DNA from 3 places in the Blautia luti genome. Region 1 is predicted to be linked to each of the others. Evidence: riboswitches for the same ligand, from Rfam matches in the RefSeq annotation. Region 1 holds a riboswitch; each other region holds the start of a gene.
The links. Region 1 has a riboswitch for cobalamin ahead of nikB (nickel ABC transporter permease). Riboswitches for the same ligand answer to the same signal wherever they lie in the genome.
Positions count from the first base shown of each region.

Region 1 (10,476 bases):
TCCATCTCTGAAGAATCCGGATCATATACGATGACACCAATTGTATGCGCCTCACCATCTGCATAGGTTTCAGCGGCAGCCCAGGCAGGGGGTGTAACTCCAAGCACAAGAGCTGCACTCAGTGTCAGACTGATAAACTTTCTTCTCATTACACCTTCCCCCTTTCCTTCAATTTTTCAGATGCTCCTCCACATAGAAACAAGCTGCTTCATGTCCGGGAGCAATTTCTTTCAGCTTCGGCATCTCTGCCTTACATCTGTCAATACAATGCTCGCAGCGGTTCTGGAAAGGGCAGCCCTTAGGTACATCCAGAGGACTTGGTGCTTCACTCTCGATACTCTGGATTTTCTGACTGGGATCCATGTGGATTGAGAACTGTGCACCCAGAAGTGCCTGTGTATACGGATGTACTGCATGCTCTGTAACATCTTCACCGGGAATAACCTCTACGATATTTCCCAGATACATAACAGCGATCTGATGGGCAAAAGAGCGGATCAGCGCCAGGTCATGACAGATAAAAAGCATGCTGATATTTTTTTCTTTCTGAAGTCGTACCAGAAGCTCGATCACAGATTCCTGTACGGAAACGTCCAGTGCAGATGTCGCCTCATCACAAACCAGGATCTCCGGTTCCAGTGAAAGCGCTCTTGCAATACTGATTCTCTGTCTCTGTCCACCACTCATGTTGTGCGGATAACGATCTACGAAATCACCCGGCAGTTCTACCATTTCCAGCAGTTCTCTTGCTTTGGCTTCTTTTTCGCTTTTCTTTAATTTTCCGAAATTGATCAGCGGCTCTGTAAGGATATCCACGATCTTCATCTTCGGGTTAAATGATGCCAGCGGATCCTGGAAAACCATCTGCATGTTCTGGCGGTTTAACCATGTTTCTTTCCTGGAAAGATCAGCAAGGTTTTTGCCATGATACAGAATCTCACCGCTGGTAGGCTTGTCGAGGGAGATGACCATTCTTACGAATGTGGATTTACCGCATCCACTCTCTCCTACAATTCCTAATGTCTTGCCTTTATATACATTAAGGTTAATGTCATTGCAGGCTGTCAGTGTCCGTCCATGGGATGCCGGAAACTGTTTTACGATGTGCTTTGCACTCAGCACGATATCTGATTCCTTAAACAAAACGGCGTCCCTCCATTTCCGGTACTGCTGCCAGAAGTTTCTTTGTATAATCACTTGTCGGATGATTCATAACCTCATCCCTTGTTCCCTGATCCACGACTTTTCCGTGCTGCATAACGATCAGCTGATCCGCCATGTAAGCAGCTACACCAATGTTATGGGTTACGATGATGATACTTGTGTGAAAATCATCACGAAGTTCCATCATCTGACGTACGATCTGTGCCTGAGTGGTAACGTCCAGCGCACTGGTCGGTTCGTCTGCCAGAAGCAGTTCCGGATTAAAGGTCATTGCCATGGCGATACCGACACGCTGACGCATACCACCGGAAAGCTGATGAGGATAACTGTTCATGATATTCTCTGCTTCCGGAAGACGCATCTTCTCGATCATGCTGACACCCTTTTTCCATGCTTCTTCTTTTGACATTTTTGAATGAGTACAGATATATTCCACGAACTGGCTTCCAATCTTACGGATCGGATTCAGGGTTCCGCCGCAGTCCTGGAAGATCATGGATATACGTGTTCCTCTTAACTGTCTCCATTCATCCTTGGTATTGGTCAGCAGGGATTTTCCGTTAAAGAGGATATCTCCCTGTGTTACCTTACCGCCTCCGGCAAGTGCGCCGAGGACAGCTCTGATAACAGTGGTCTTTCCACTTCCACTCTCACCTACAACACTGATGATCTCGCCCTTCTTCATGTTCAGGTTGAAATGTTCGATGGTAGGTGCCTGCTTTCCATACTGGACTGAGAGATCCTTTATTTCAAGCATAAATTAACGCTCCTTTTTGATTAAGATTACTCAGCAAGTGTAATGTCTTTTGTCAGCCAGTAGTAATCCATCGGATACATCTTCACGCCTGTAACTCTCTTGTTGGAGAACAGATAAGTTGTCTCATATCCGAAGAATACAGTTGCTGCATCATCCATGATATCCTGCTGGATCTTGATGATCAGGTCTTTTCTTTCTTCTTCGTCAAATGTTCCTGCAAGCTCATCAAGAAGTTCATCTACTTCCGGATTATTGTATCCTGCTGTGTTGTTTGCAGATTTGCTGTACCAGTTTTCTCTTAAGTAGTTTTCCGGGTCACCTGTGTTTGCAACAAGTACGTTCCAGATAAGAAGGTCATACTGACCGGAATCTCTCATGTCGAGAAGTGTTTCATAACTTACTGTGTTCAGGTTTACATTGATACCGATATCTTTTAAGCTTGCCTGTGCTGCCTGTGCGTAAACACCAAGCTCTGCACGGCTTGTATAGATAACGAAATCAAGTGTCAGCGGATCTCCGTCCGGTGTTTCCACGAATCCGTCACCGTCTGTATCTTTGTATCCAGCTTCCTCAAGGATTGCTTTCGCACCTTCCGGATCATAGCTGTTCTCATCGTTCAGATCATCAAATCCGAAGTCAAGTGTCGGAGGTACCGGTGCTTTACCTGCTGTAGCTCCACCCTCAAGAAGAACGTCACAGTATGTCTGTTTATCAAGTCCGCGCAGAAGTGCCTGGCGAAGCGCTTTATCGCTGAGTGCACGACCTTCACTCTGGTTCATGAATGCGTATGTGGAACGCAGGGACTGAAGCTCCTGGATCTCATAATTGTCATTTCCTTCAAACTCAATAAGGTTCTCTGTCTTTAAGTTATAAGCGATATCGATCTCACCTGTCTGAAGAGCCATGGAACGTGTTGTCTGATCATCTACACATTTCAGTGTAACCTTATCCAGCGGCACTTCTCCATCCCAGTAATTCTCATTCTTAACCACAACGCAGGAGTCTGTAGGGCTGAAAGATTCTACTGCGTAAGGTCCTGTACAGATCGGTCCTTCCATTGCAAATGTAGAGTCATCTACGTTTGTATCTACGATCAGGAATAACGGGTCTGCAAGGCTTCCTGCCATGTTTGCGTTTGCTCTGTTTAAGTGGAAGATCAGGTTCTGTCCGTCAACTTCCATGCTGTCCAGGTCAAAGAACTCCTGTACACGGTCGCTCTTGTCAGCTGTACGCTGGATAGATGCCATTACCATCTCCGGTGTCATGTCATCACCGTTGGAGAATTTCACGCCTTCACGGATCTTGAATGTCCATGTAAGTCCGTCTTCGCTGTTTTCCCAGCTCTCTGCCAGACAAGGAACGATTTCACCGTTCTCATCGAATTTAGTAAGGCACTCACCAATAGCATAACGGGAAACAACCCAGCTGAAGTACTGCTCTGTAGGCTCCAGAGTATCAGCGAAGCTTGTTACACCGATTGTGATCTCTTTTGCATCTGCTGCGTGAGTTACAGTTGCCATGGAAAATGTCATTGTACATGCAAGTGCTACTGCTAAAACTTTTTTGAATAATGTGTTTTTCATATATTCCTCCTGAAAAAATTAGGTAAGTGGGATTCATTTCCACTTTATGGTTGATCATTTATCATTATTACTTGTGCAGAAGTCCGATTGCTGTCTGCACCGGTTGATTGTTACTCTATCTTACCTTATCTTCTACGGTTCAGTACGGAAGCCGCAGAACTTTTTATACCCGGCATTTTTTTACCATGCGGATATATTTGAGCTGTCCTCATTATATAAGAAACAACAGCCTGCTTTCTTACTCCTGTCTCGGATCGAGAACGTCACGGATGCTGTCACCAAGCATGTTGAAGATAACTACGCAGATCACGATCGCAATACCTGGGTAGATCATCAGCCAAGGTGCTTTTGCCATGTAAGTTCTTCCCTCGTTGAGCATCAGTCCCCATTCAGGTGTCGGCGCTGTAGCACCAAAACCAAGGAATGACAAGGATGCCAGCTCCAGCATCATGGTTCCGATATCTGCTGCTGCAGTTACTACCATCTGAGTAACCATGTTCGGGAGAACATGTACAAGCAGAATCTTCCATGTCTTGGTTCCGTTTACGACTGCTGCTTCAATATAAAGGTTTTTCTTTACTCTCAGTACCATGCTTCGTGCAAGACGGGCATATTTGGTCCAGCTTACTGCTGCAATGGAGATAACCGCATTTACAAGGTTCGGTCCCAGCATACCGGCGATTGCGATGGCAAGTACCAGACCAGGGAAAGAGATCATCATATCTGCGATACGCATGATCACACTGTCTATGATTCCACCGAAGTATCCGGCGATAACTCCAAGAAATGTACCGATCACAAAGATAACTGCTACCAGACATAATGTCATGACCAGAGAAGTTCTGGTTCCGAAGATCACTCGTGATAACAGGTCACGTCCCAGCTTGTCTGTTCCAAAGGGATGTGCAGAACTTGGCGCCTGAAGGGATTCCAGCATTACTGCATCCAGCGGGTCGTAGGGTGCGATCTGCGGAGCAAACACAGCTACACCGACTACCACCAGCGCCAGTATCGAAAAAAGGGTAAACTGCTTATTTTCTTTAAATACTTTCGCTAACTTCAATTATCTATCCTCCTTAAGTCTTGGATCCAGATAAGTATAGGACAGATCCACAAGCAGATTGATACACATATACAGGATAGCGATCCACAGTACATATCCCTGAACCAGCGGATAATCGCGGCAGGAGATTGCTTTGACTGCCATATTTCCCATACCAGGCCAGTTGTAGATGATCTCAACGACCGCAGTACCGCCAAGAAGACTTCCCAGAGAAAGTCCAAGCAGAGTTACCAGTGGGAGCATTACATTCGGAAGAACATGTCTCCAGAGGATTACGCTCTCTTTGATTCCTCTCATTCGTGCACCTGTTACATAATCCTGGTGAAGCTCCTCCAGAACCGCACTTCTTACCTGTCTTGTATATTTCGCAGACATGGCAAGGGCCAACGTAAGTGACGGCAGGATCATCGCCTTTAAGTCGGTGCTTCCTCCTGCTACATTTACCCAGCGAAGCTGTACACCGAAGATGCTAAGTAAGATCAGACCCAGCCAGAAGCTTGGTACGGACACCCCGATAAAAGTAATTCCTCTTACAAAATAGTCCGGGAATTTGTTCTGATACACTGCTGCCAGGATTCCCAATGGGATGGAAATCACGATCATCATCAGCAATGCCAGCAAAGACATCTTCAGGGTTGGCCAGAAACAGGATACAAGTTTCTGTACTACCGGCATCTTAAAGGAATAGGACTGTCCCATATCTCCGGTAAGCACACCCTTGAGCCAGCTTCCATACTGTACAAGAAACGGCTGGTCAAGACCCAGCTCATGTCTTGTCTGTTCCAGAAGCTCCGGTGTGGGAAGATTACCGCACTCTGTCAGCATGATCTCAGCCGGATCACCAGGAGACAGATAAGTCAGTCCAAAGGTCAGAAAACTGATACCGAAAAGGACGATCAGAATCTGCAGAAATCTTTTCCCGATTTGTTTTTTCGTCAAAATAATCTCCTTCCTACATCTTTCGTGAATTAAACCAATTTCAGAATTGTTACTGAGCGCCTTTTGTTCAGTAACGCGGAAAAATCCCCCCAGGGGGCTTAATTTTACGCAAAAAAATAGCCCGTATATAAAATACCATACATACGGACACAAAATGACACGAAAAAATTATGCTTCCTATCTACCGTAAGAATCATTCCTATCCCAATTGTAAGCAGTTCTCCTGACTTAAAATCATCACTTCGAAATCGCCTTCCCAGACCAACTTTAACTTCACATGGTCCAGTGACATTTATCATTACGAAGCTCCCTATTACAGTGACGGGATCGTACCGGACTTACACCGGTTTCTCTATTAATCCTTGCGGAACTTACAACGACTGGTTCAAAACCAATAAATGTTATTTATTTTTTGCCTGAACAGTATAAAACAACTTTTTATATTTTGTCTAGTATTTACGAAAAAAAATTGAATTGTATCAAAAAACATACAAAAAAAAGAACCCTGCCTGCAGGATTCTTCTTTCCACTGATGTCTCTCTTCTATATTAATTCAGTCCTTTAATATAATTGATCAGATCTTCTTTCTCGCTCTCAGTCAGCTTACGGACATTGGTAAATGCACTGACAAAATTCTTCAGAGAACCTTCATAAGAATCGTCAACGATCTGCTGAGCATAATTCTCGAAATATTTCTGCTTCGTAACGGCCGGAATATAGATCGCACGTTTACCGCTTTTGTCAATATTCAGAAAACCTTTCTGAGCAAGGCGTGTAAGGAATGTATTTACAGTCTGCTTTTTCCATTCTTTATTTGCCTCGTTATTAAAGTAATTCATAATCTCGGAAAAAGTCCCTGGTGTTTCTCTGGACCATAAATAATTCAAAATATAATATTCAGTTGCGCTCATCGCGTTGCGTACCATTATAAGTCCTCCTTATTAGTTATCTTTCTTGATATAGTACAACATATTTATATCTTATTATAATATAAATCTGCAAAGATTACCAGATGAAGATTTATACAAAAATCCAACTGCAAAATAGGCTATTTTTTTATACAGATGCTTCTTTGATCATACAATACTGCTTCAGTCCGAAATGAGGTTTCTCCACAATTCCATAAGTCTTGAAGCCGAAATGCTCATAGATGGGAACATTGTTGGGATTATGCGTTTCCAGGGAGATCAGCATCTTATGTTCCTGTGCATAATCGATCACTTCATCCATCAGAAGTTCTGCCAGTCCATGGTGCTGATGGCCCGGATCCACTGCCAGGTAAATTACATGAAGCCGTTCGGTCTGATGAAGCTGGTCCGTCCAGCTGGAATTCAGGTAATCCTTTCCCTGAACGAAATTCCAGAAGGTCTTCAGGCTGGGATCCTCTTTGATCAGCCAGCCATCTGTGGTAAGCATGGCCTTCGCCTCTGTGAGGCAGTACTCCAGGAAATTATAATGCTCTGTTTCATCAGAAACCACCAGAATACTGTTCAGTTCACTGCTGTCGGAATAGATCTCACAGGTGTGAAAAAACTCCGTCAGATCGCAGGAAAAAAGCTCCGGGAGAAGCCGTTCTCTGGTATCGTCATCAGGGATCAGTGCATGATATAACGGATCCTGGGCGAAGCAGACCGTCAGCAGTTTCTGCAATCGCGGCAAATCGTCTTCCTGTACTCTGTATAACTTATTGCTTTCCATATTATGTATAAATCTCCTTCAATTATTCTATAATATCAGAGTTAAAGTTCAAAAAGCCGTTCGTGCCTGCACGCTTTGACCCTAACATCCTTTTATTTCTTCCAGCATTACGTAAATCCTGGAAACCGATTGTTTCAGATAGCGGATATCATCTCTGTAGTAAGCTCTCTGTCTGCGCAGGGCAGCCTCCAGGCGGCGGATCTCTTCATCCAGTTCAGGCTCTTTTTCATTCATCCGCTCTTTCAGTTTCTGAACGATCCCGTAGAGGTTCTCATGATGCATGATGCGTCCTGCTCCCCACATCAGGCGGTCCTTGGGCTGGTGAAGGATGTATTCTGTGAAATGATAGTAAACCTCTTCGTCAAAAAGAAAGGCATACATATTATTATCTACCCGGTAAAGGGCTTTCAGCGCATCTGTGATGTCATTTTTCTCCAGGGATATCCTTGCTTTCTCAAGCTGGCGGATATTCCAGGCTGCTGCTTCCTGCGGAAACATTACTTCATCCTGCCAGTTCAGGCGCACCAGATAATCCTGAGTCTTGCGGAAAATATGAAGAAGTTTCTGTCCCTGTGGCTGCCATTTCTCACGGAAAGCTTTCTTCGCTGAACGCTCTGTCAAACTCTGATATTCTCCGTTGATCCTGCAAATCCAGTCATAGATCTGTGATCCCAGTTCTTCTGCTGCCTCCAGTTGTGTCAGAAGTTCCTTCTGATCTCCTGATGCACAGTCAGAAGCTGTATCCCTCACACTGGCTGCCACTGCATGCATGGTATTGCCGAAATTCATCGGCGGCAGTACCAGACGGTCCAATTCCATGATCAGTTTCAGATAACATTCATGATGGAAACGATAGACCGGTTCCTGATATACATCCTGATTATCATACTGTGAATGATAATAATTCTGCATGAAGGGACCTGCACTGAAATCATTGACTGTAGAAGGAATCCCCGCGATCGCCATGGAGAAATCATCGGACCAGGTTTCAATGGGATACAGAACTGTAATCCCATCCGGATACGCCTCTTTTGGCACAGTGAGTGATTCTGTAAACTCCCGGATAAAATCTGCATATTCATAGGTACAGCGGATGGCATCCCGGGTATTATGTGCATGGGCCGGAAGTTCAAAGTTCAGATCTGCAATTACTTTTCCCTGCCATTCCGGATGTACGCGAAATATCTGATTGTAAGCCCCTGTGGACCAGTCGTACTTGGAGTCGATCACTCCCCATTCTTCCGCTGCCATGGCACAGAAGACGATGGTATGAGCAGGCTGATATCCTCCCTTTACCAAAGCCCTGGCAATTCCCAGCATCATGGCGATGGCTGCATTGTCATCCTGAAATCCATCGAAATAGGAATCATAATGGGCAGATAACAGGATCATGGAATCTGTCTCTGTACCTGGGATTTTTCCCACAATATTGCTGGCTTTCACATCAGGCATCACCCTGGAGCAGGCATCAAGGGAAACGGTAACGAATTCTTTCTCCCTCAAGGCATCTTTCAGTACCCGGGCATCTGCCTGTGACAAGGAAAATGCAGGTGCGAAATCCGGCCCAGCAATATCCTGTGCATTCAGGGCTGTCTCCGCGATCTCACCGTAACCGTTGGCCTGCACTGCAATGAGAGCTGCTGCCCCTCTTAAATAGGCCTGATATACCGGAAAGCTGATCCACCATTCATCCCTCTGGTTGATCTCCACCATAACCAGCCTGCCTTTTACATTCACTCCTTCGTAATCAGCTGCTGTGCCTTTTCCCAGATAGACAAGTTCGTAATCCTGAAATTCGTCCGTTTCGAAGTTCGTCTGGTAACCGCCCATCTGGAATTCATGAGTCTGGCCTGCTTCATCCGTGAACTTCAGTACAGCTTTCTTAAATTCCCAGCCATCCAGTGTAAACCTATCCTTCGTTACATCTTTCAGGCCGATCTGCTCCATTTCTTTATAAAGCATCTCCCCTGTGGCCGTCTCTGCATCAGAACCTGCAGTACGATAACCCAGGACAGAATTGGTTTTTTCTTTTTCCATGCGTTTGGCAAGCTGATAGGACCAGTCTGTGTCAATGTAGGAAATACAGGAATTTTTAATGTTCAATTTCTTCGCCTCTTTCCTGATATTGTACGATGAAAAGCTGTTCGTGATATCATGAAAGTATTTTAGCATAGAAAAGGGAATGGAACAAGAAAAAAGAAACTGCATCACTGATCCATTACAATCCGATCAGCAAATGCAGTTTCTCCTTATGTTCACTTTTTAACCTTTTACAGCTCCAACTGTAAAGCTCTCCTGAACCTGTTTGCTCAACAGCAGATAGATCACTACTGTAGGCAGTGTGGCGATCACCATACCGGCTCCGATAATTCCCCAGTTCGTGGAATGTTCGCCTACGAAGGACATGATTCCTACAGGAAGTGTCTTATACTGGGAACTGTCTACGAATGTGTTAGCAAATAAAAGCTCGTTCCATGTATTCAGGAATGCGAAGATACAGGAAGTGGCAATTGCGGGACGTATCATAGGCAGGATGATCCTGAAAAACATATTGAAAATATTACATCCGTCGATACATGCAGCTTCTTCGATCTCTCTTGGCAGAGATTTAAAAAATCCGCTCAATATCATAACCGTCATCGGCATAGCAAATGTGATATACGGAAGCATCAGTCCCAAATATCCCCCTCTGATTCCCAGACGGTCCAGTCCCTGGAACAATGGAAGCAGTGTTGCCTGTACAGGGATCATGATTCCCAGACTGAAGATCGCTGCCACAATTCCCTTGGCCTTCCAGTACATTCTGTTAATGGCATATGCAACCATAGATGCCAGAAGTGTTGAAACCACAACTGTCACTACTGCATAGAAAACAGAGTTTAACAAATATCGTAAGATTTCTCCTCCCATAAGGGCCTTGGAGTAATTTTCCAGATGCCATACTTTCGGCAGACCTACCAGATTGTTGGAATCAAATATTTCTGTATTACTCTTGAATGAGAATGTTACCAGCCAGTAGAACGGGAATATCTGAATAAAAGTAAATACCGCCAGGAACAGATAGATTAAAGTCTTTTTTAATTTCATAGCACTCATATTCATCTGGCTCCTCTCAAATCATCGATGCATTTTCTTCGGATTTTTTGAAAATGCGGTTGATCAGGAAGCTGAACACCAGACACTCAAATACGATAAAGAACGCCTGGGCGCTGCCGTAACCATAGCGGCATTTTACAAACAGATTATCATACATCAATGTTGCAGGAACTTCA
Region 1 is NZ_AP028156.1:199,730-210,205, reverse strand. It holds gene R8695_RS00960 (type 1 periplasmic-binding domain-containing protein) at 1-149, opposite strand, end outside; gene R8695_RS00955 (ABC transporter ATP-binding protein) at 169-1,143, opposite strand; gene R8695_RS00950 (ABC transporter ATP-binding protein) at 1,136-1,921, opposite strand; gene R8695_RS00945 (ABC transporter substrate-binding protein) at 1,948-3,504, opposite strand; gene nikC (nickel transporter permease) at 3,743-4,567, opposite strand; gene nikB (nickel ABC transporter permease) at 4,568-5,506, opposite strand; cobalamin riboswitch at 5,703-5,896, opposite strand; gene R8695_RS00930 (BlaI/MecI/CopY family transcriptional regulator) at 6,055-6,432, opposite strand; gene R8695_RS00925 (GNAT family N-acetyltransferase) at 6,563-7,204, opposite strand; gene R8695_RS00920 (M28 family peptidase) at 7,286-9,241, opposite strand; gene R8695_RS00915 (carbohydrate ABC transporter permease) at 9,467-10,300, opposite strand; gene R8695_RS00910 (carbohydrate ABC transporter permease) at 10,317-10,476, opposite strand, start outside.

Region 2 (10,476 bases), 960 kb from region 1:
TGGCAGCTATGGCGGCGGATTTGGTGGATTCAGTGGTTTTTCCGGACAGACAGAAAACAGCTATCAGGATGAAGAAGCCATACGCAGACAGGCAGCAGCCAATTATATCCAGAGCGGTCATTACAGGGAAGCTATGAATGTACTGCAGTCTCTGGAACAGCGTAATGGACAATGGTATTATCTGTCCTCCATGGCGAATATGGGCCTGGGAAACAATGTAAATGCCTTGAACGATATCCGGGAAGCCGTGCGCCAGGAACCGGATAATGCACAGTACCGGATGCTTCTTCAGCAGATGGAGGGCGGAGGAACCTGGTATCAGGAAATGCAGAATCCTTTTGGCGGCATGCCCACTGGAGGGGATGATTACTGTATGAAACTCTGTCTGGCGAACCTTGCCTGCAGTCTGTGCTGCCCGGGAGGTGGCGTGTTCTGCTGTTGACAGGATTTTGAAGGAAAATATAAGTTTGTAATTGACAACTCTCTTTTGAAAGACTACTATATTAAAGTGGTGATTGAATAAAGACCAGAGGAGGAAAATATAATGAGTATTCGTATTGGTATTTTAGGCTATGGCAACCTTGGCCGTGGTGTAGAGTGTGCCATCAAACATAATCCGGATCTGGAGCTTGTGGCAGTGTTCACACGCCGTGATCCTCAGACAGTAAAGGTCCTTACAGAAACAGCTTCTGTATATTCTGTAAATGACGCGGAGAAAATGAAAGACAAGATCGATGTTCTGATCATCTGCGGAGGAAGTGCTACAGATCTTCCGAAACAGACCCCTGAATATGTAAAATATTTCAATGTTATTGACAGTTTTGACACTCATGCAAAGATCCCGCAGCATTTCGAAGCAGTAGATAAAGCTGCCAAAGAGAGCGGACATGTAGGAATCATCTCTGTTGGCTGGGATCCGGGAATGTTCTCCCTGAACCGTCTTTATGCAAATGCGATCCTGACAAACGGAAAAGATTATACATTCTGGGGCAAAGGTGTCAGCCAGGGACATTCTGATGCTATCCGCCGTATCAAAGGCGTAAAAGACGGAAAACAATATACAATCCCTGTAGAAGCAGCTCTGGAAGCTGTACGTAACGGAGAGAATCCGGAACTTACAACCAGACAGAAACATACCAGAGAGTGCTTCGTAGTAGCTGAAGAAGGCGCGGATCTGGCTCAGATCGAGAATGAGATCAAGACAATGCCGAACTATTTCGACGAATATGATACAACTGTACACTTCATTACAGAGGAGGAACTGAAACGTGACCACAGCGGAATCCCACACGGCGGATTCGTGATCAGAAGCGGTAAAACAGGATGGAATGATGAGAACAGTCATGTGATCGAATACAGCCTGAAACTAGATTCCAACCCGGAATTCACGTCTTCTGTACTCGCTGCCTATGCAAGAGCTGCATACCGCATGAGCAAAGAAGGACAGACAGGTGCCAAGACCGTATTTGATGTAGCACCTGCATATTTAAGTGCCGCAGACGGAGCAGAACTGAGAAAACATCTCCTGTAATCACGAAAACAGATTTCGGAAAGTATGTAAAAAGTATGAAAAGAGGCAGGGCTTTTTGTGAGCTTTGTCTCTTTTTTATAGAAAAAAATTGTGATTATTTAGTGAATATTTAACATAATTTTACTTGTATGTTGACGGACTATTCAAGATGTAATATAATAGGGTCATAGAAACGTAACAACATTGTAAAAAAATATTATCTTATCAGATAATAAAAATGAAAGAAAAGGAAGGTATATATGCAAAACGTTAACAAGAAGTTTAGAAGCTGGGGGATACTTCTGCTCCTGTTGTTTTTTGCTGTAGGGGTATCTGTACTTTTTAATGCTTCAGATGTGCAGGCGAAGACGAAGACCGGCTTTGTAACCATTAATGGCAAGTCATATTACATAAAAGAAGACGGTTCCAAGCTGAAAGGATGGCTGGAGCTGAACGGAAAGAAATACTATTTCAATAAGAGTACGGGCGTACAGGTAAAAGGATGGGTCAAGAACTCCAAAGGCCAGAAACGTTATTTCAGCAAGGGCGCAGGCGTGATGCTTACCGGATGGGTAACGGATTCCAAGGGCCAGAAGAGATATTTCAATACCAGAACCGGTTACATGCAGACAAGATGGCTCACATTGAAAGGCAGGAAATATTATTTCTACAGCCAGAGCGGCGTAGCTGCATGTAAGACATTCCTGACAGACAGTAAGAAAAATACAAGATATTTTACAAGTGCCTGCTATATGCTCACAGGATGGGCGAAGAATTCCAAGAATGAATCCAGATACTTCGAATCATCCGATGGTATTATGGCCAAAGGTTTTACAACCCTCAGTGGAAAGACCTACTATTTCAATACCCGCAGCGGTAAGATGGTCACAGGCTGGAAGACGATTAATTATAATAAATACTATTTTGATAAATCTACTGGTGTGATGGCTACCGGAGAGGTGACTATTAACGGCAAAAAGTATAAGTTTAATTCAAATGGTGTTATGATTGATACGACCAGTCCTACGGGCACAAAGACCATTAAGAACTATCTGGCAGGTGCACTGCAGCCAGTAGGAAAGGCTCTGTATGTATGGGGCGGCGGATGGAATGACTCCACCAGAAAAGGCATCAGTTCCACGATGACGAATTTCTATAACAGCCAGAGCAGCAGTTATGACTATAATAATTACAGAGATTTAAGTACAGCAAACAGAGCGAAAGGATTTGACTGTTCCGGTTTCGTGGGATGGGCAGCATATCAGATCATGCAGTCCAAGTCCGGTATCGGAAGCGGTTATACAGTAGTATCAGGAGAAATCGGAAGCCTGTATAAGTCCAATGGATGGGGAAGTATTCGCACACAGGCGAACCTGGCAAGCAGCAACTGGAAAGTATATCCAGGTGATGTTGGATATGACAGCGGTCATACATGGATCATTCTGGGACAGTGCAAAGATAAGAGTGCAGTGATCGTTCACTCTACACCGAATGCAGGTGTACAGATTTCAGGTACCCCGACACCAAGTGGAAGCTATTCCAGCCAGGCGATCACACTGGCTCAGAAATATATGTCCAGATATGCCGGATATACCAAATATGATTACCATACTTCCAGTGGTAACTATATCCGAAGAGGTAATTATTTCAGATGGAACAGAAGCACTCTTTCTGATCCGGATGGATACCTGAACATGACAGCAGATCAGATTCTTGCAGATCTTTTTAACTGAATCAGGTAAATCTCCTGCTTCAGCCGGAAACATCTGACTGATTTAAGAAAATGTAACAGAAATAAGATAATTAAGAAAACGGTTTCCCATGGGAAGCCGTTTTCTTGTGTAAAATTCCTGATTGATTTCAAAAAGGTTACTAAATGTTACAGAAATTTAAACTTTTTCCTGGATAAACCTTGCGTTTAGCGTAATTATATGTTAATATATACGGGAATTGAATTAGATATTGCAAAAATATTACATGATAGAAAAGAGATGGTTACTGCTTATACGCCGAAATCCGTAGCATACCGAGAGAAATGTCTTGTCGGGCATGGAGTGAACAGTAACAAGAAATATGAAAAGGTGAGAGGTCATGAAGAAAAGAATTGTATGTCTGACATTGGCGCTTATGATGAGCACAATGCAGGTTGTCAGTGTAAGCGCATCCAGAGAAGATGAATTAAGAGAAGAGCAGGCGATCACAAGCCAGCAGCTTGATGCTACCTATTCCCGTATGGATGAGCTGGCAAATGCGAAAGCACAGCTTGAGAGTGAAATCTCTGAACTGGATTCCAGCCTTGTGAGCGTAATGGTTTCCATTGACACTCTTAAGAACGATATTGATAATAAAGAAGTAGACATTATTAAAACCAAGCAGGATCTGGCGAAAGCACAGAAAGCCCGTGATACACAGTATGAGAACATGAAGAAACGTATCCAGTGTCTGTATGAACAGGGCGGAGACACTGCATGGTTCCAGATGATGTTGAATTCAGAGGATCTCAGTGATCTGCTCACAAGAGCTGAGAATACACAGCAGATGTATGAGCAGGACAGAAAGAACCTGGATAAATATGTAAATACTATTGAAGAAGTAAAGAATCTGAAAGCTCAGTATGAATCAGATAAAGCAGAACTGGAAGAAATGAAATCTTCTTATGAAGAACAGTCCTATGTACTGCAGTGTCAGATCGACGAGAAAAAATCTGCATCCGCAGACTATGAGAACGAGATCGCATATGCACAGCAGCAGGCTACAGAATATGCCAACCTTCTTGCAGAACAGACAGCAGAGATCGAGAGACTGGAAGCTGAGAGAATTGCAGCAGAGGAAGAGGCAAGACGCCAGGCTGAAGAAGAAGCAGCAAGGCAGGCGGCTGAGGCAGCAGCTGCAGAAGCAGCTGAAGAAGAAGCAGAAGCTGAGGAAGCAGACGAAGAAACTTCAGATGATGTAGAATATGATGAAGATGGAAATGTGATCGAAGATACAGAAGATACTTCAGATGATGTGGAATATGACGAAGACGGCAATGTGATCGATAACACAGATTCCTCTGAAGATGATACAGAAGAAACTTCTGACGATGTGGAATATGACGAGTACGGAAACGTGATCGATTCCGATAACACAGTATCCCAGGAGGAATATGAAAGCCAGCAGTCCGCTTCCAGCTCAGAAAGCTCTTCCTCTTCAGGATCAGGATCTGCTGTAGTGGATTACGCTACGCAGTTCGTAGGAAATCCGTATGTATGGGGTGGAACAAGCCTTACAAACGGTGCTGACTGCTCGGGTTTCGTACAGAGTGTATATGCCAACTTCGGTGTAAGCCTTCCGAGAACATCTTATGAACAGCAGAATGCAGGTACAGAAGTATCCTACGCAGATGCACAGCCAGGAGATCTGATCTGCTACGGCGGTCATGTAGCCATTTATATGGGCAACGGACAGATCGTACATGCGTCTAACTCCGTAGACGGTATCAAGATCAGTGATAATGCAGCATACAGAACAATTGTATCTGTAAGAAGACTGGTATAAAAACAAACACATACAGGGCCATGGAGATCACATATTCTCCGTGGCCTTTTTATGTCATAAGAAATTACTTCATAATGTTTCTGTGACATAAGAATCTCTCCGACAGGATCCTTTTTGTATTCTGAAAAATCATATAGGAAAATCGTATAAAACATTGATAAATAGTTGACATTCCGCAGAGTTAGTGTTACTATAACGTCAGTATAATTCCATACAGAACATATTAAGTGCTGATACCGTAAAAGAAACGGTACAGAGAGAGGGAATCAGGTGAGAAACCTGAGCGATCCGGTCACTGTAACAGAGGAGCGAATCTCGAGAATCCATTGTGCCATAGCATGAGAAGGAGAGAGGAGCGATGAGCCTGGAGCCAGGAAACCTGCTTGGTATGGCGAGGTTAAACTTCCGTGTAAAGTGTAACAACCAACTCCGTTGAATCCGCAGCTTCGGAGTGTTGTCTGCTTTTCGATGAAGGCAGACATTTTTTATGGAATGCGCCTGTTCTTTATGAATTATACATGATTAAATGGCAGGCGATACTACTTCGGATTTATTCGTTCCCTCCGCGCACTCATGAACGGATTTTTATTCTACCCCGGAGTAGCATCGCTCCCTCTTTTTTTAGGAGAAAATAAAAAGCGCGGCTACAGAAGAAGGAGACGAAGATGGATAAACCGTATTGGGAAGGTAAGGAGTATTCTTATTTCAGCCATAAGAAGTGTGAATTTTTTCCATGTCATAAAGGTGCGGATCCGGAAGATTTTAATTGTCTGTTCTGCTATTGTCCATTATATGCACTTGGAGATAAATGCGGTGGAAATTTCCGGTATACAGATACAGGACTGAAGGACTGTACGAACTGCCAGCTTCCTCATAAACGCAGGAATTACGGCTATGTAACAGGTAAATATCAGGAACTTGCAGAAATGATGAAAGCTGTAAAGAATAATCAGACAGAGAAATAAATTACATTGAAATATATGAGAAAGATAAAAGAACCGACGGATTTTCCGGTGAGGTTCTTTTTTTGTGAAAAAAGTGGACTTTTAATAAAAAAAGAAACAAAAGTAGTAAAAAAGCAACAAATATAAAGAGAAAAAATTGGTAAAACATGTCAATTGACTGAAAATAACAGACGGACGTACAATGGTAACAGAAGAATAAAGAAAGGTCGTGAATATATGTTAAGAAACATACCGCCAATCCTCTCACCTGAGCTCCTGAAGGTTCTGGCAGAAATGGGCCATGGAGACAGACTGGTGATCGGAGATGCCAATTTTGCAGCTGCATCAATGGCGAAAAACAGTATCCTCATCCGCTGTGATGGATTAAAGGCAACAGAACTTATGGATGCCATCCTGACACTGATGCCGCTGGATGATTTTGTAGACAAGCCTGTAATGATCATGGACAAAGAGCCGCGTCATGCTGACCTGGAATGCCCTGTATGGGACGAATTTAAACAGATCGTTGCCAAATATGATCCCAGAGGTGCAGATGCCTGCGGAATGATCTCCAGAAAGGATTTCTATAAAGAAGCGAAAGAAGCCTATGCAGTGATCGCCACTACGGAAACTGCATTTTATGCATGTACAATATTGCAAAAAGGCTGCCTTTGATAAAATACAACAAAAACGGAAAAAAAACAACATATCATCCAAAATAGCAGATATCTGTACAGATAACTGCTATTTTTAATTATAAAAAGATTGAAAATTAATTAACAATATAGAATTTGTGCGAAAAAAACAAAGCGAAAATTAGCACATATGCACAAGGATAGCGCCTTGTTCGGTGATTTTGACTTAGAAATACAGATAAAAATTGGAATTTTTGTTCAAAACATAAAGACGATAATTGGATAAAAGTACTAAAAAGCAAAAAAACGAACAAAATGACACATTAGTATGTTTACAAAATTGGTAATATGTGTTAATATAAACTCACAAAAACAAAAAAGCTTCGGCAAAATACCTAAAAAGGAGGAATATCATGAAGAAAAAATTAATCGCAGCGTTACTCTCAGCAGCTATGGTGGTTTCAGCAGTACCTGTATTCGCAAGTGATGCGGCAGCAGACGAGGAAACAACAGAGAGCAGTACCGAATCTCCGGTAGCGGGCAAGAAGATAGCATATATCATGTACATGTCATCAGCAACTATCTTCCAGATGTGGTCGGATTCATTTACCGCAACAGCAGAGAAACTTGGTATGGAAGCAAGCACATTCTTCTGCAACGATAATGCAGATACATGGAAGAGCACCATTGAGCAGTGCGCACAGGGCGGATATGATGGATTAATGGTTTCTCATGGCGGTCAGGAATATGCTTATGATTTCCTGTCAGGAATTCTGGAACAGTATCCGGATTTAAAGATTGTTACATTTGATACCCCGTTTAAAGATGCAAACGGTGAAACTGCTAAGATCGATGGTGTTACACAGTTCTTCCAGCAGGATGCAGGATTTGCAGAATCTCTGGTTCAGACTATTCTCGATATGTATCCGGAGAAAACAGAAGCCGGCGAGCCTGTAAACATTCTTCAGGTTCAGCAGGGTGCTGGATATAACAGCCCGTTTGACCGTCGTCAGACAGGTTATGAACCATTTGAAACAGATGGAAAGATTAAGACTGTTGAAAGAATCGCACCGATCGATGATCAGAATGCTACATCATCCATGCGTGACGTTACAGCAGCTACATTACAGAAATACAGTGCAGACGAGATCGATGGTATCTGGTGCTGCTACGATGCATATGCACAGGGTGTATATCAGGCATTGCGTGAAGCAAACTCCGATATCCCAATGGTATCTGTAGATATCTGTAATGAAGATATTCAGTTCATGCAGGAAGGAAAGAACTGGAAAGCCTGCGCTACTACAAACTGGACATCTAACGGAGAATTTGCATGCCGTGTATTAGCACTTGAGATGGCAGATCAGTATGATGACATTGCAGCAGCTTCCTGCTACTATGAAGATCCGGGTGCATGGATGGAAATTCCTTCAGTTATCGTTACCCAGGAAATGGTTACTTCTAAGGACGGCATAAATATTGAAAACCTGGCAGAAGTTGCTGGAGAAGATTACTCCGATACTTCCTGGATGCCTACATGTGACTGGATGGAAGCAACACTTGGACACTAAGCCTTTAGGGAGAACAGTATTTAATACTGAAAATATCTAAGTAAAGTGAGGCGTCGGGGTTGAGGCTCCGACGCCGCTTTTTCCGTACTGGATTATCTGTGGCGGAAAAGAATTACGGAAAAGAGGGAATATATGGATAAAATCACACTTGGAACACGAAAAGTTTCCATAGAATTTCCTGGTGTAAAAGCTCTTTCAGATGTAGATTTCGAGATTTCAACCGGTACGATCCATGCAGTTATGGGCGCCAATGGAGCAGGTAAATCCACATTGATGAAAGTTCTGGCGGGTTCTAATCCGGATTACACAGGAGAGGTTTTATATAACGGAAACGTCGTGGAATTGAGAAATCCGGCTGCCGCAAAGAAACTAGGCATCCAGATTGTATATCAGGAAGTTGATATGGCGTTGATCCCAACACTTTCAGTAGCTGAGAATGTAATGTTTAATGATATGGTCATGAACATGGGGCATAAACAGTTTATCAATTATGGAAAAATTAGAAAAGATGCAAAAGAAGCTCTGGCCCGCCTGAATATTAATATTGATGTAAAGAGATGGTGTGGTACACTGACACTGGCGCAGAAACAGATGGTCCTGATAGCACGTGCGGTTCAGAATTCATGTAATTTCCTGATACTGGATGAGCCGACAGCACCATTATCAGATACGGAAACAGAGGAACTGTTCCGTGTTGTAAAACATTTAAGAGAAACAGAAAATATTGCTATTATCTTTATTACACATCGTATCCAGGAGGTCCTTCGAATCTGTGATTCTTACACAGTTATGAGAAACGGACAAGTTGTGGATACCACTCCGATCACACCACAGACAACTTCGAAAGAGATCGTTGATAAAATGCTTGGACGTTCTTTCGAAGAGAATTTCCCGAAAGAAACATGTGAGATTGGAGAGAAATCATTTGTCATAGAACATCTGTCTGAACGGGAAAATCGTGTAAAAGATGTGTCTATGTATGTTAGAAAAGGAGAAATCGTCGGACTTGCCGGTCTGGTAGGTGCAGGGAAAACAGAACTTTGTAAAACTATTTTCGGTGCATACCATAAATCGGGAGGTACGCTTACATTAAATGGCAAGGAGCTTAAGATCAAGAATCCGTCCGATGCCGTAAAGAACAGAATTGCGCTGGTACCTGAGGAACGACGTAAAGAGGGCGTACTTGTTGCAGAGACAGTAACCTTTAATGTATCTGCCGCATGCCTTGGGGATTTCTGTACCATGTCTTTCGTAAATGACCGCGAGACAGCACAGAAAGCAAAAGAATATGTAGAGAGTCTTAGTATTAAGACCCCTTCAGTAAAACAGAAGGTTGCATACCTTTCAGGAGGAAACCAGCAGAAAGTTGCTGTTGCCAAATGGCTGGCAGCAGACTGTGATGTATATATTTTTGATGAACCTACAAAAGGTGTAGACGTTGGTGCGAAGCAGGAGATCTTCCATCTGATCAATCAGATCGCGAAAGACGGAAACTGTGTCATCTATGCTACCTGCGAGAACTCGGAGCTGTTATCCATAACAGACCGTATGTATGTCATGTTTGACGGCAGGATCATGGCAGAACTTGAAACTGCAAAAACCACCGAAGATGAGATCATGCATTATGCTACAGGTTCGGAGGAGAAATATGCAGGCTGATATCTGTAAAGATATCAGGCATCAATGTATTGGGAGGAAAATAATATGGTTCAGAATTCAAAGATGAAAACGATTGGGAAAGGATTGCTGAGCTGGGCTGCTGTGATCGTTCTGGCAGTTTCAGTTATCATCTTTACCACTATCAGAGGTACAGCATTTTTTTCAGTTAACAACCTGATGAATATTCTTCGATCCATGTCTGTAGTTACGATTTTTGCTCTTGCAGCAACAGTATCTATGGCACCGGATGGATTCGATATGTCAGCCGGAACGCTGGGTACATTCAGTGCCTATGTTTTCGCAGCACTGTTCCTGTGGTTCGGAGCTCCGCTGTGGCTGGCAATTGTTCTTACAATTGCGTTTACAATGGTAATGTATCTGCTGACAATGTTCCTGATTCTTGTATGCAAGATTCCGGATATGCTGGCAACCTGTGCGTTGCAGTTCGTACATGCAGGTCTTGGCCTTGCTTTTACAGGTGGTAGTGCTGTATCAGCTGGTCTGAGTGCTCCGAAATGGTTCGGTGCATTCCACGGAGGAGATATCACACCTATCCGTAAAGGATGGACAAACGGTTCTATGAACATCGGTAAATCCCCGTATATCATTATCATCATGCT
Region 2 is NZ_AP028156.1:2,981,297-2,991,772, reverse strand. It holds gene R8695_RS13815 (J domain-containing protein) at 1-442, shown strand, start outside; gene R8695_RS13810 (diaminopimelate dehydrogenase) at 545-1,531, shown strand; gene R8695_RS13805 (N-acetylmuramoyl-L-alanine amidase family protein) at 1,771-3,243, shown strand; gene R8695_RS13800 (C40 family peptidase) at 3,602-5,047, shown strand; cobalamin riboswitch at 5,256-5,448, shown strand; gene R8695_RS13795 (cysteine-rich small domain-containing protein) at 5,713-6,012, shown strand; gene R8695_RS13790 (RbsD/FucU family protein) at 6,229-6,666, shown strand; gene R8695_RS13785 (substrate-binding domain-containing protein) at 7,040-8,197, shown strand; gene R8695_RS13780 (sugar ABC transporter ATP-binding protein) at 8,330-9,856, shown strand; gene R8695_RS13775 (ABC transporter permease) at 9,902-10,476, shown strand, end outside.
Region 2: linked by a shared signal. The riboswitch ahead of R8695_RS13795 (cysteine-rich small domain-containing protein) and the one ahead of nikB (nickel ABC transporter permease) in region 1 are both predicted to bind cobalamin.

Region 3 (10,476 bases), 1.3 Mb from region 1:
GTCGATTTCCTCCTGGGACAAAGGGACAATCTCGTCTCCTGTGCCTATGAGTCTGGTCAGGCCGATCACCTGCTTCAGATTGTCGATCAGTATTTCCAGATTTCGGGCAATTAAAAAGACATACCCAGGAAAGAGGATTCTCTCCTGAATATGCCATTCGCCTCGAAATCGTTTCTTTTGTTGGTAGTAAGGGATAAAGCAGCGCTCCAGAACGTCACTGCTGATGATCCGCTGACACTGACAGCGGATATTTTCCTCGGTGCCTGTCCGCACCTGCATAACATACCACATAGGATCTTTTTACCTCCATTTATGGTATGCTTCGCCATTTCGCCATGTTTCATGCGAATTTATAGTTTTAGAATATGTCCATCCATACCCTTAAACGCGGCAAAGCGACGATTTAAAGACAATAGATTTACTTACTTAGATTTCCTGTCTATTCTGTTACAGTATATATAATCCGACAGAAATTTGCAATAGATTTGAAATAATTCATCAAAATTATATAAGATTGATGAGGGAAATACAATTTTTTTGTATTATTTTTCATCTGGATCCGTTCTGTACGCTTCCAGTTTTCCCAGACTGGATGCCTTTGCCAGAAGTTCTTCCAGCTTTTTATTGCCTGTTCCGATGGTCACTCCGGCGTTAATGACCTTTTCACAGGAATCTGCCAGCTCCATCACCTCTGCCAAAGCCTGGCTGCTCACCGGTTCGAAAGGTTTCTCTGTTACCGTGCGTACTGCCAGAAGCCGTGCAAGCTGATAGTCGATGTCATTGGTATAAAGGATCCCTGCTGCGAAGGGAATGTTCTTTTTCTGAAGTTCCCTGTAGACCGGAATTCCTGTTCCACCAGAGGATATCACCAGAACCCGTGGCTTGCCTTCCGGTCTGGGAAGTTCCAGGCTTCCGAATACAGGGTCGAAATATCCGTTGTCGATCCCGTAGAGATCACGGATGACGTCTTCTTTGAAAATGGTCTCCGGCTTTCCATAATGTGCAATGCGATCTCCCTTCACGCAAATAATCTTGTCTGCCACTTTCTCTGCCAGATCGATCTCATGAAGGGACATGATCACAGTGATGCCTTTTCTCTTCGCCATATCCCTGAGTATGGAAAGCAGTTCCAGTTTATAACGTACATCCAGGAATGAGGTCGGCTCATCCAGAATAATGATCTCCGGTTCCTGGCAGATGGCACGGGCCAGAAGAACTCTCTGTCGCTGTCCGTCACTGATGGCATTGAAATCCCTGTCTCCCAATTCCTGGGCATGGACAGCTTCCATGGCTTCATCTACTTTCTGCTCGTCTTCCCTGCTTAAGATTCCCAGCTTTCCGGTATAGGGATAACGTCCGGTAGCTACAATATCATGGCAGGTCATAAGCTCCGGTTTCATACGTTCGGTAAGAACCACCGCCATTTTCGTAGAAAGATCACGGAAAGACAGTTTGGTCAGGTTTTCTTCTGCAATAGTCACATTTCCGGAAATGATCTTTAACTGGCGGGTGATACTTTTCAGGATGGTGGATTTCCCTGCGCCGTTTGGGCCGATCAGGGTTACGATCTCTCCTTTTTCAATGCCGATGCAGATATCATGGATCAGTGCTTTGCCATTATAGCCTACCGCCAGATTGTCCATATTTATATATTGTTCTGCCATATCACTGTTTTCCTTTCTGACGTTTCAGCATCATCGCGATCACCACCGGTGCACCGAAGATGGAAGTCACTGTACTGATATTCAGTTCCAGCGGTGCGAAAGCGGTACGTGCGATCAGGTCACTGAGCATACAGAATACTGCTCCCCCAAGGAAAGTTCCAGGTATGACTACCAGCGGCCTGGAAGTGTTCAGCGCCTGCTTTACCAGGTGAGGCACTGCGATTCCCACGAAGGAGATCGGTCCTGCAAATGCTGTGACAGTCGCAGAAAGAATACTGGACAGCAGGATCAGTGTCACACGGAATACTTTGATATTTACACCCATGCTCTGTGCATAGGCTTCTCCCAGCTGATATGCTCCGATAGGTTTGGAAAGCAAAAAGGTCAAAATCACTGCTACAGCGATGATCACGGATGCAACTCTTACATTGCTCCAGCTCATACCGGAGAAACTTCCCTGTGACCATCCGTGAAGATTGATAATATCTGAATCCTCCGCGAAAGTGATCACAAAATCCGTGATCGCAGAACAGATATATCCGATCATCGTACCTGCGATCAGCAGAGTGGCCATATGTTTGATCCGTCTGGATACCAGGAGAATAAATCCTGTAGCGATAAGGGATCCGATAAAAGCAGCGATTACCAGTGTATAGGAAGAAACTTTGTTAAATTTCTCCAGGAAGTAGATCATCGCCAGGGCTACTACCATCTTCGCACCAGATGAAATACCCAGCAGATAAGGACCTGCAATAGGATTTTCGAAAAATGTCTGCAACAGAAATCCTGAGAGGGAAAGTGCCCCTCCCAGGATCGCTGCCATGAGCAGACGTGGCATTCGGATCTTCCAGATAATATTATATTCTGTCTGTGCACCATCCCGCAGGAAAATAATCCTCAGAATACGTGAAACCGGAATATTCGTAGTACCTGTATTAATGTTCAGCACCAGGATGGCAAAAAGTGCTGCTGCCAGTGCCGCAAAAACTGCTGCATAACGTGAACGCCTCCGGAAATTCTCCATATGGAAGGTTCCGGTGCTTCCACCTGTTTGTTGTTTCGTCATAATTTCTCCTGTACTTAGTCGATTTTTGTCATAAAGGTCATCTGGCTTTCATCTCCGCCAGTCAGCATAAGATGCAGGTCTGTGATCATATTTCCTACAATATCTGTAGCCTGATAGAGATATTTGCCCGCACACCATACATTTCCTTCTTTGACAGCCTTGAAGTCTGCGAAAAGTTCGCTCTTCTGCAGCAGCTCATCTACACTGTTGATAGGGTCATCGATAGTTCCGTTATACACCAGATAATCTGCATCAATAGCCTGGGTGTAGAATTCTTCCATTGTCATAGGAATGGAGGAACGTTTCAGTTCTTCATCCGAACTTACCTTGGTCGGAACATAACGTCCACCTGCGATCTCGATCATCTTCGGTACATAATCATCTGGTTTTCTCACTACTACAGAACCGTCAGAACTCATATAGAAAAAGGCAACTGTTTTCTCTGTATTCTTGAAATCCTTCAGCTGTGTAATGATCTTCGCCTGTTCGTCAAAGAACTTCTGCGCTTCCTCTCTCTTATCTACCATCTCTGCATAAACCTTGATCCATTCCGTTCTTCCGAGAGGATGTGTTTCATAACTGGAACGGTCTGTAAATACAGGGATTCCCATCTGTTCGATCATATCCTGCACCTTTGGAGTGTGGAGGATCATGGTTGATTCAATCGCCAGGTTACATTCAGAATTTACCAGAAGTTCATAATCCGGTTCACTGTACTTTCCTGCGAATACGATATCTCCGTTTTCCATCGCCTGTTTGGCTGTGTCTACATACCAGCCGGATTCCTGAAGAGAGGAAAATTTAATGTGATCCAGGGCATCCAGAGCGGAAAACAGCGCCATGGAGGAAGTAGCTGCCAGGTAAATCTTGTCCAGCGGTTTCTGCAGGACTACAATGTTTTCATCCAATCCCTCCGGAGCAGTCTTTCCTTCCGGAACCAGAAGGAACTGTCCGCTGCCCGGTACATCGATCAATGTATAATCATCATTGTAATAATAAATATGGAAACATTCTGCAAACTGATTTTCCATTTCTGACTGAAATTCCAGTCCCTCGATCTTCGGAGCAGAGGATTCATCTTCTGCTTTTACACTGTATGTATAGCCGAAAATTGCTGCCAGAAACATACAAGCTGCCAGAAGAGGGATAAACAGCATATGTAATTTTTTTTCTCTCATGATTTTCTCCTTGTATTATTCTTTGTCATGTGCTTTTACTGCGGATTCATAGAGCTTGGCTGCTTCTTTTTCGCATCCGAAAAGTGCGCCGTATACTTTGCTCCATTCATATTTCGCAAGGGTGTCTTCTTCATCTTTTGAGCGGTCAATGATCACCGGGATCTTAAGGATCGCAAATTTACCTGCCAGCTCTGTCATAGCTGTCTCATCAGAATCTGCTGAAGTCTGATCAGTTTTCTCCTCCTTTAAAATATCGGACGGGATCACTGCCAGATTGCACTTTGCTTTCAGCAGAGACTTCAGATCCACTTTATCATAAGTTCCGGCAGAAATGATTTCTCCCTTTTCCAGTGATTTCTTGATATTATCTACTTTGCAGTCATCTTTGGCCGCAGAAACAGCTGCTACATTTTTATCTGCACTGATCTTATCGATCATTTCCAGTGCTATGTCGGATGCTATATAGGATTTATCCACCGGAAGCTGGACTACGATAATGGACTTGTCGATTCCTGCAGGGATCTGATCCTTTTTGTCCTCTGGTACCAGGAGATACTGGATTGTATCATTCTTATACAGTTTCGCATAATCCTGTTCTGTGGCAGAGCTTCCTTCCTCTCCCTCTTCAGAACCGGAACCACTGGAAGTTTTCACAGTGTCCGCTGCTGTCTCTGTCTGAGTTTCTGTCTCTGCTGCAGTATCCGCTGTGCTGTCTGTACCTGCTTTCTTGTCTGCATTCTCTTTCACAGTAATTTCCAGGACCGTCATATCATTATTATAATAATGAAGTTTAAACAATTTAGAATGCTCCAGTTTCAGAGAACTCTGGTATTCCAGACCTGTGATCTTCGGTGCATTCTCATCCATGTATACAGTACCTGCATCTGTTTCGGCTTCTTCCCCTTTTTCTACTTTCTTGGAACTGTCTGTGCCAGCTGCTGATTTTGCACTGACAGAAGAAGTACTGCCGCTGCCTGAGCTGCTGTCCGGAATATCCATACCGAAATAGAGAGTATATTCGATCTCATATGGTTTGGACATGGCTGTGGTGCAGCCTACTACTTTATTGTTGGCATTTAACTGTACAGGGATCTTGAAGGTTGTGTAATCACTTCCCTGTTCTACCGGATCATACTGATTTCCGCTTGCCTTCAGATAAATCCATTTACTGCTGCTGAATGTAACATATGCCCATGCCTGTCCGCTTTCTACACTGATCTTGTCACAGGTAATATTCAGACCATGAGTTCCTGTTCCACCTTCCCATGAGAAAGAGAAATCTCCGGAACCGTATTCGCCGTCCTTTAATCCTCCTGCTGAAGAATCTACCTGGCTGGTCTGGCCGTCTGTCTTCGAGGAATAATTATTGTTTCCACCTGAGGTATTACCGCCAGTGCTGCCTCCGCCTCCGGAATTGCTTCCACCACCTGTTCCGCTTTCACCGCCTGAAGACGGAGTTGGAGTCGGACTTGGCGTCGGTGTCTTAGCTGGAGTCCGGGTTGGAGTCGGGGTAGGGGTTGCACTTCCTGAATTTCCGGTATCTGCCGTAAATTTCAGAGTATGATCATACCACATCTTATCTTTCTCACCGGCTTCATAATAACGGTGGGAACGTGCTGCCAATTTAATGTCTTTATTCAAACCTGACAGCGGTACTTCATAGGTATACTGGCCATTTTTATTCACTTTATATGGGATCAGTTTACTGTCACTTGCTTTCAGGGCTGCTTTCTTTGTTCCCAAAAACAGCTTGTCATAGCCTGTGCCGCTTAATGTGATCGTAGCTGTGATCTTTCCCTTTTTGACTTTGATCTTACAGTCAATGATCTTAAACATAGTGGCCGTACCGGATATATGCTCTACAGATCCTGTATAAGTTCCGTCTTTCGGTACAGTAGTGGACGGCGTCTGAGTAGGCTTCGGGGTAGGAGTCGCTGTTGGCTTGGGCGTTGGAGTTGGCGTTTTTACAGGTACCGGGGTAGCTGTTGGACCCGGCATCGGTGTAATGGAAGGATTTACAAAACCTTCCTTGGTAATATGTATGGTATAAGTGATATCATGGGGTTCTTCCATGGCAATAGTGGTGCCAGTGATATCCATATCCGTATTTACCTTCACAGGAATCTCGAAGTAAGATCCGCCTTCATTGCTGGTCGACTGATATTCTACACCGCCTACGATCAGACGGATAAATTTGGTGCTGCTGAATTTAATGGTTGCATAAAGCATTCCATCCCGTACGATAATATTCTCGCAGGTGATCTTCGTCTTTCCTGTTCCTCCTGTAAAGGAGAAATCATCTGCCTGATAGGTTCCATCTGTCATCGCCTGGAAAGCTGCTGATACCAGAGGTCCTGCTGGATCTTCAGATTCTTCTGTATTCTGAGTTTCTTCTGCATCTTCAGAGTCTTCCTCCAGGCCGTCAATCCTGTAAAAATCTTCATCTGCCTCATCACTGTCTTCTTCCAGACCATCGATCTTCCACATGGAATCCTCCTGGGAATCACCGTGTGATGGGGAAAGTGTTCCGTTTTCATCATCTACGGTACTGCTGTCTGCTTCATCATCTGAGGAAGTATCTTCTGTGTCTGCTGTGTCCTCTGCATCCTGCGCGTCGTTGTCCGCTGTATTCTCTATATCATCGCCTACATCATCCCCTGTTTCCTGCTCTGCCTCTTCAGGAAGCTGCAGATAAAGATCTTCTGCATCATACCATTCGCCGGTGTCTGTGCTGCATGGAACATAGGCTGCCTTTTTTCCCAGATCTGCAGGATCAATGTAGAAACGGTAATGATAATTTCCTTCTTCATCCTGCACGCCTTCGATCACCGGATCCTTTTCCTCATCTGTACGGCTGCCGATATAAAGTTTATTGTATTCTGTGTTTGCTGATACAACATCGATCAGAATAGAATCTCCATCCCAGACTGCCGTTTTTGACAGGATCTGCAGGAATTCTTCATTCAGCTGTATCTCCTGTTCTGTATCTTCTGTGCTTTCTGTCTGTGTAGTTTCCTCTGTACTTTGTTCTTCTTCCTGTACCTGTCTGTCATTTTCTCCGTGCACCTCGGTTTCTGCCGCGGATACTGGATACGGAACTGTGGGCGCTGCGGTCATTGTCACTGCGAGCAGAGTGGCAAGAAATTTTTTCGCCTGCATACTTTTTCTCTCCTTTTTTATAATTAAGATTACAATATAGGACTGTACTTTCTCAAAAGTATACTTTCTCACAAAAAAGCCTACTCCCTTTTAGATGAGTAGACTTTATTCGCACAAATAAAACATCTCTTTCCTGACGGCCGGATGTTTCGTTTTTGTGAATTTCTGCTTTCATCGGAAGCGATTCACTGATCCTTCAGCAGGTTTCCTGACTTACAAATTAACTGCCTGACCATGCCTTCTCACATCTTATGCAATGGCTGTTATGGTCATCTCTTATGCTTACAGTGACCGGATCGTTCAGGACTTACACCTGATTCCCTTTTGCCCAGAAATACTGGCACTGAAGTTCCTATATTTCTTTACATTATAGCAAATATCACTGTACTGTGCAAGCATTCCACTATAATCTCTTCACAATAAACATAGTGCAGAATGGTTTTCATGATCCACATATATTTGGCATATTCATGCCAAAACGCCTCGCGGGATAGTGGTGTGTGAACAGTTACCAGTATACAGCATATATACTATTATTTTCTTATATTTTGTTGTTTTTTAACAATTTTAGTGCTATCATGAGAATTGGATTGTATGAATTTCTGCGGAACAGTCCCATCCACAGACACATGCGGAAACGTGTCTGAATATATCAATAGGCAAGGAGAATATATATGAAGCAAAGAAGAAAAATCCTGCTTGCACTGCTGCTCAGCGCATCAGTCGCAGCTACACCAATTGCTTCTGCAGTTCCGGCTTTTGCGGAGAATCCGGACTTTACAGCAAGCGCAGAATTTACAGATACACCGGAAGAGGAAACTTCTGCCGAAACAGAGGCTTCTGCTTCAGAAGATTTTGATTCAGCCACTACGGATACAGACGTATTCAGCGCAGGTGAGGTAGAATACACCGCTGAAGAAAATGTTTCTGACCAGGCTGATGCAGAATCCCGCACTCATTCCATCAATGTTACCGTAGGTGGCAAAACCACTGGTATCTATGCTTTTAAAAACGTAGTTGTTACCCAGCAGGATGATGGAACTTATCTGGTTCGTATGCAGAGCACTTCGGATGTAAGAGATTACATCGCTTTCGCAGATGACAATGAGGAGACCAGCCGCGAGGCAGTATATAATCATGAAGTCGACTGGTATCAGGCTACAACCATCACCAAGGACGACGGCACCAAAGAACTCTGGTATACAGTTCCAGTGAAATCTCTTACTGATACACTCTATGTGGCATACAGCAGTGAGAAGAATCTGACTGACCCGTGGAAAAAGCCACCGAAACAATGGGACAGAAAGATCTATGCACTTCAGTTTGATACCACTTCTATGGCAGATACCACAGAACCCGACGCTGTAGCTTCTGATATTCATGTAGTTCCGGCCACTGTTATTAAAGCCCAGCTGACACCTACCAACAACACAGGAATGTTCAAAGTTACTTCTGCACTTTACAGAAAAGATGAAACAGGTACAACTCTGACCATCACTTTAAGCGGAAAGGGTTACCATTATCTGTACAAGGGAACTTATGAAGAAGCCGTTGCCAACGGAAACAATCAGGAGAACTGGATCAAAGGTGAAGAAGTTAATGGTGTATGGACATTTACCATTCCTGTTTCAGATGGTGAAACCTACCTTCCTCTGGTAGCTATTTCCAATAAATATCTCACCAAATTTGAGAACGGTGAATCAACTCTGGAAAGAGCTTTCTATCCTCGTCAGGCAGTCATTGATACAGAAGCCAAGACTCTGGTTACCGGCGATTATGATTATACCAGAGAGCTGACAGTATCAAACAGTGTTAAAATGTTTAGGCTGAATGCTGCTACCCTGGAAACCATTGGTGGACCAAACTCCAACGGATATGAAGAAGTGCTTCATCTGACCATGGGCAGTACCAGCTTTGATAAAGTTTTCATCGGTTCCGCTGAAGATGCAGCAAAGGCTGATACTACAACCCCTATCACTGATACCAAGGCAGATCTTGTAGTAAGAGAAGGCTCCGGGGACGGTGATGGATTCAAATCTGATAACCTTGAAAAAGATGTTGTCATTTCTTTCCACTCTGTAAGAAATGACTCCTGGTATGAACGTATCTTCAATATCAGTAAAACAAACAGCACTCTTACCGTCACACCAGTATCGGTTCCTGCTACAGAGATCACTCTGGACACAGACAGCCAGACACTGGATGCAGGCACAACATTTAAATTGACAGCTACTGTTACTCCTGCTGATACCACTGATGCCGTAACATGGTCTTCCAGTGACGAAACTGTAGCTACAGTATCCGAAGATGGTACTGTAACAGGTATCAAAGAAGGTACAGCTGTGATCACTGCTACTGCCGGCAATGTGAAAGCCGAATGTACTGTTACTGTTAAGGTTCCTGCTACAGAGATCACTCTGAATACAGTTAAGAAAAATCTTAAACCAGGTAAATCCTTTACACTGAAAGCAACCGTTGCACCATCAGATACCACTGATGCTGTAGAATGGTCTTCCAGCAACGCAAAAGTTGCCAAAGTATCCGAAAATGGTACTGTAACAGCTGTTAAAGAAGGTACAGCAGTAATCACTGCAAAGGCTGGCAATGTAGAAGCCACATGTACCGTTACTGTTAAGAAAGCAGTTGTAAAAGTAACAAAAGTTGCTGTTTCAGCTACTCCTTCCCGCAATGTAGCAGCAGGCAAGAAAGTACAGCTGAAAGCCACTGTAACTCCTTCCAAGGCTACCAACAAGGCTGTAACATGGAAGTCCAGCAATACCAAATATGCTACTGTTGACTCCAAGGGTCTTGTAACCTTCAAAAAGAACGCAGGAGGCAAAACTGTAACTATCACTGCTACTGCCAAAGACGGAAGCAAGAAGTACGGAAAAGTAACTCTTACCTGCATGAAGGGTTCTGTAAAGAGCATCAAACTTTCCGGAACTACTACCATCAAAGCCGGCAAGAGCACAACATTAAAAGCTAAAGTTTCCACTCAGAACGGAAAAGCAAACACCAAACTTACCTGGACATCCAGCAATACAAAGATTGCCACTGTTAATTCCAAGGGTAAAGTAACAGCTGTCAAAGGTAAAAAAGGCACTGTAAAAATCACAGCCAAAGCTACTGACGGTTCCAAGAAAACTGCAACCATTACCATCAAAGTAAAATAAGCAGTATAACCTAAAACAACCTGCCGGAAAACCGGCAGGTTGTTTTTATTATACTGCTTTATTATTTCGCATCTTTCTTCTCTGCTTCCTTCAGAGTGGAAGAATCAAAGTTTAAGGTATAGTCAATTGCATGAGGCTGACTCATAGCTGTAGTATCTGCTGTTACTTCCATCTCTGTATCGAACTCTGCAATCGGAATTTCAAATGTGGAATTGCCGTCTTTATTTACAGGTAAA
Region 3 is NZ_AP028156.1:1,515,047-1,525,522, reverse strand. It holds gene loaP (antiterminator LoaP) at 1-291, opposite strand, end outside; gene R8695_RS07115 (ABC transporter ATP-binding protein) at 543-1,664, opposite strand; gene R8695_RS07110 (FecCD family ABC transporter permease) at 1,666-2,688, opposite strand; gene R8695_RS17865 (hypothetical protein) at 2,652-2,732, shown strand; gene R8695_RS07105 (ABC transporter substrate-binding protein) at 2,745-3,908, opposite strand; gene R8695_RS07100 (TroA family protein) at 3,924-7,067, opposite strand; cobalamin riboswitch at 7,249-7,430, opposite strand; gene R8695_RS07095 (Ig-like domain-containing protein) at 7,742-10,240, shown strand; gene R8695_RS07090 (hypothetical protein) at 10,302-10,476, opposite strand, start outside.
Region 3: linked by a shared signal. The riboswitch ahead of R8695_RS07100 (TroA family protein) and the one ahead of nikB (nickel ABC transporter permease) in region 1 are both predicted to bind cobalamin.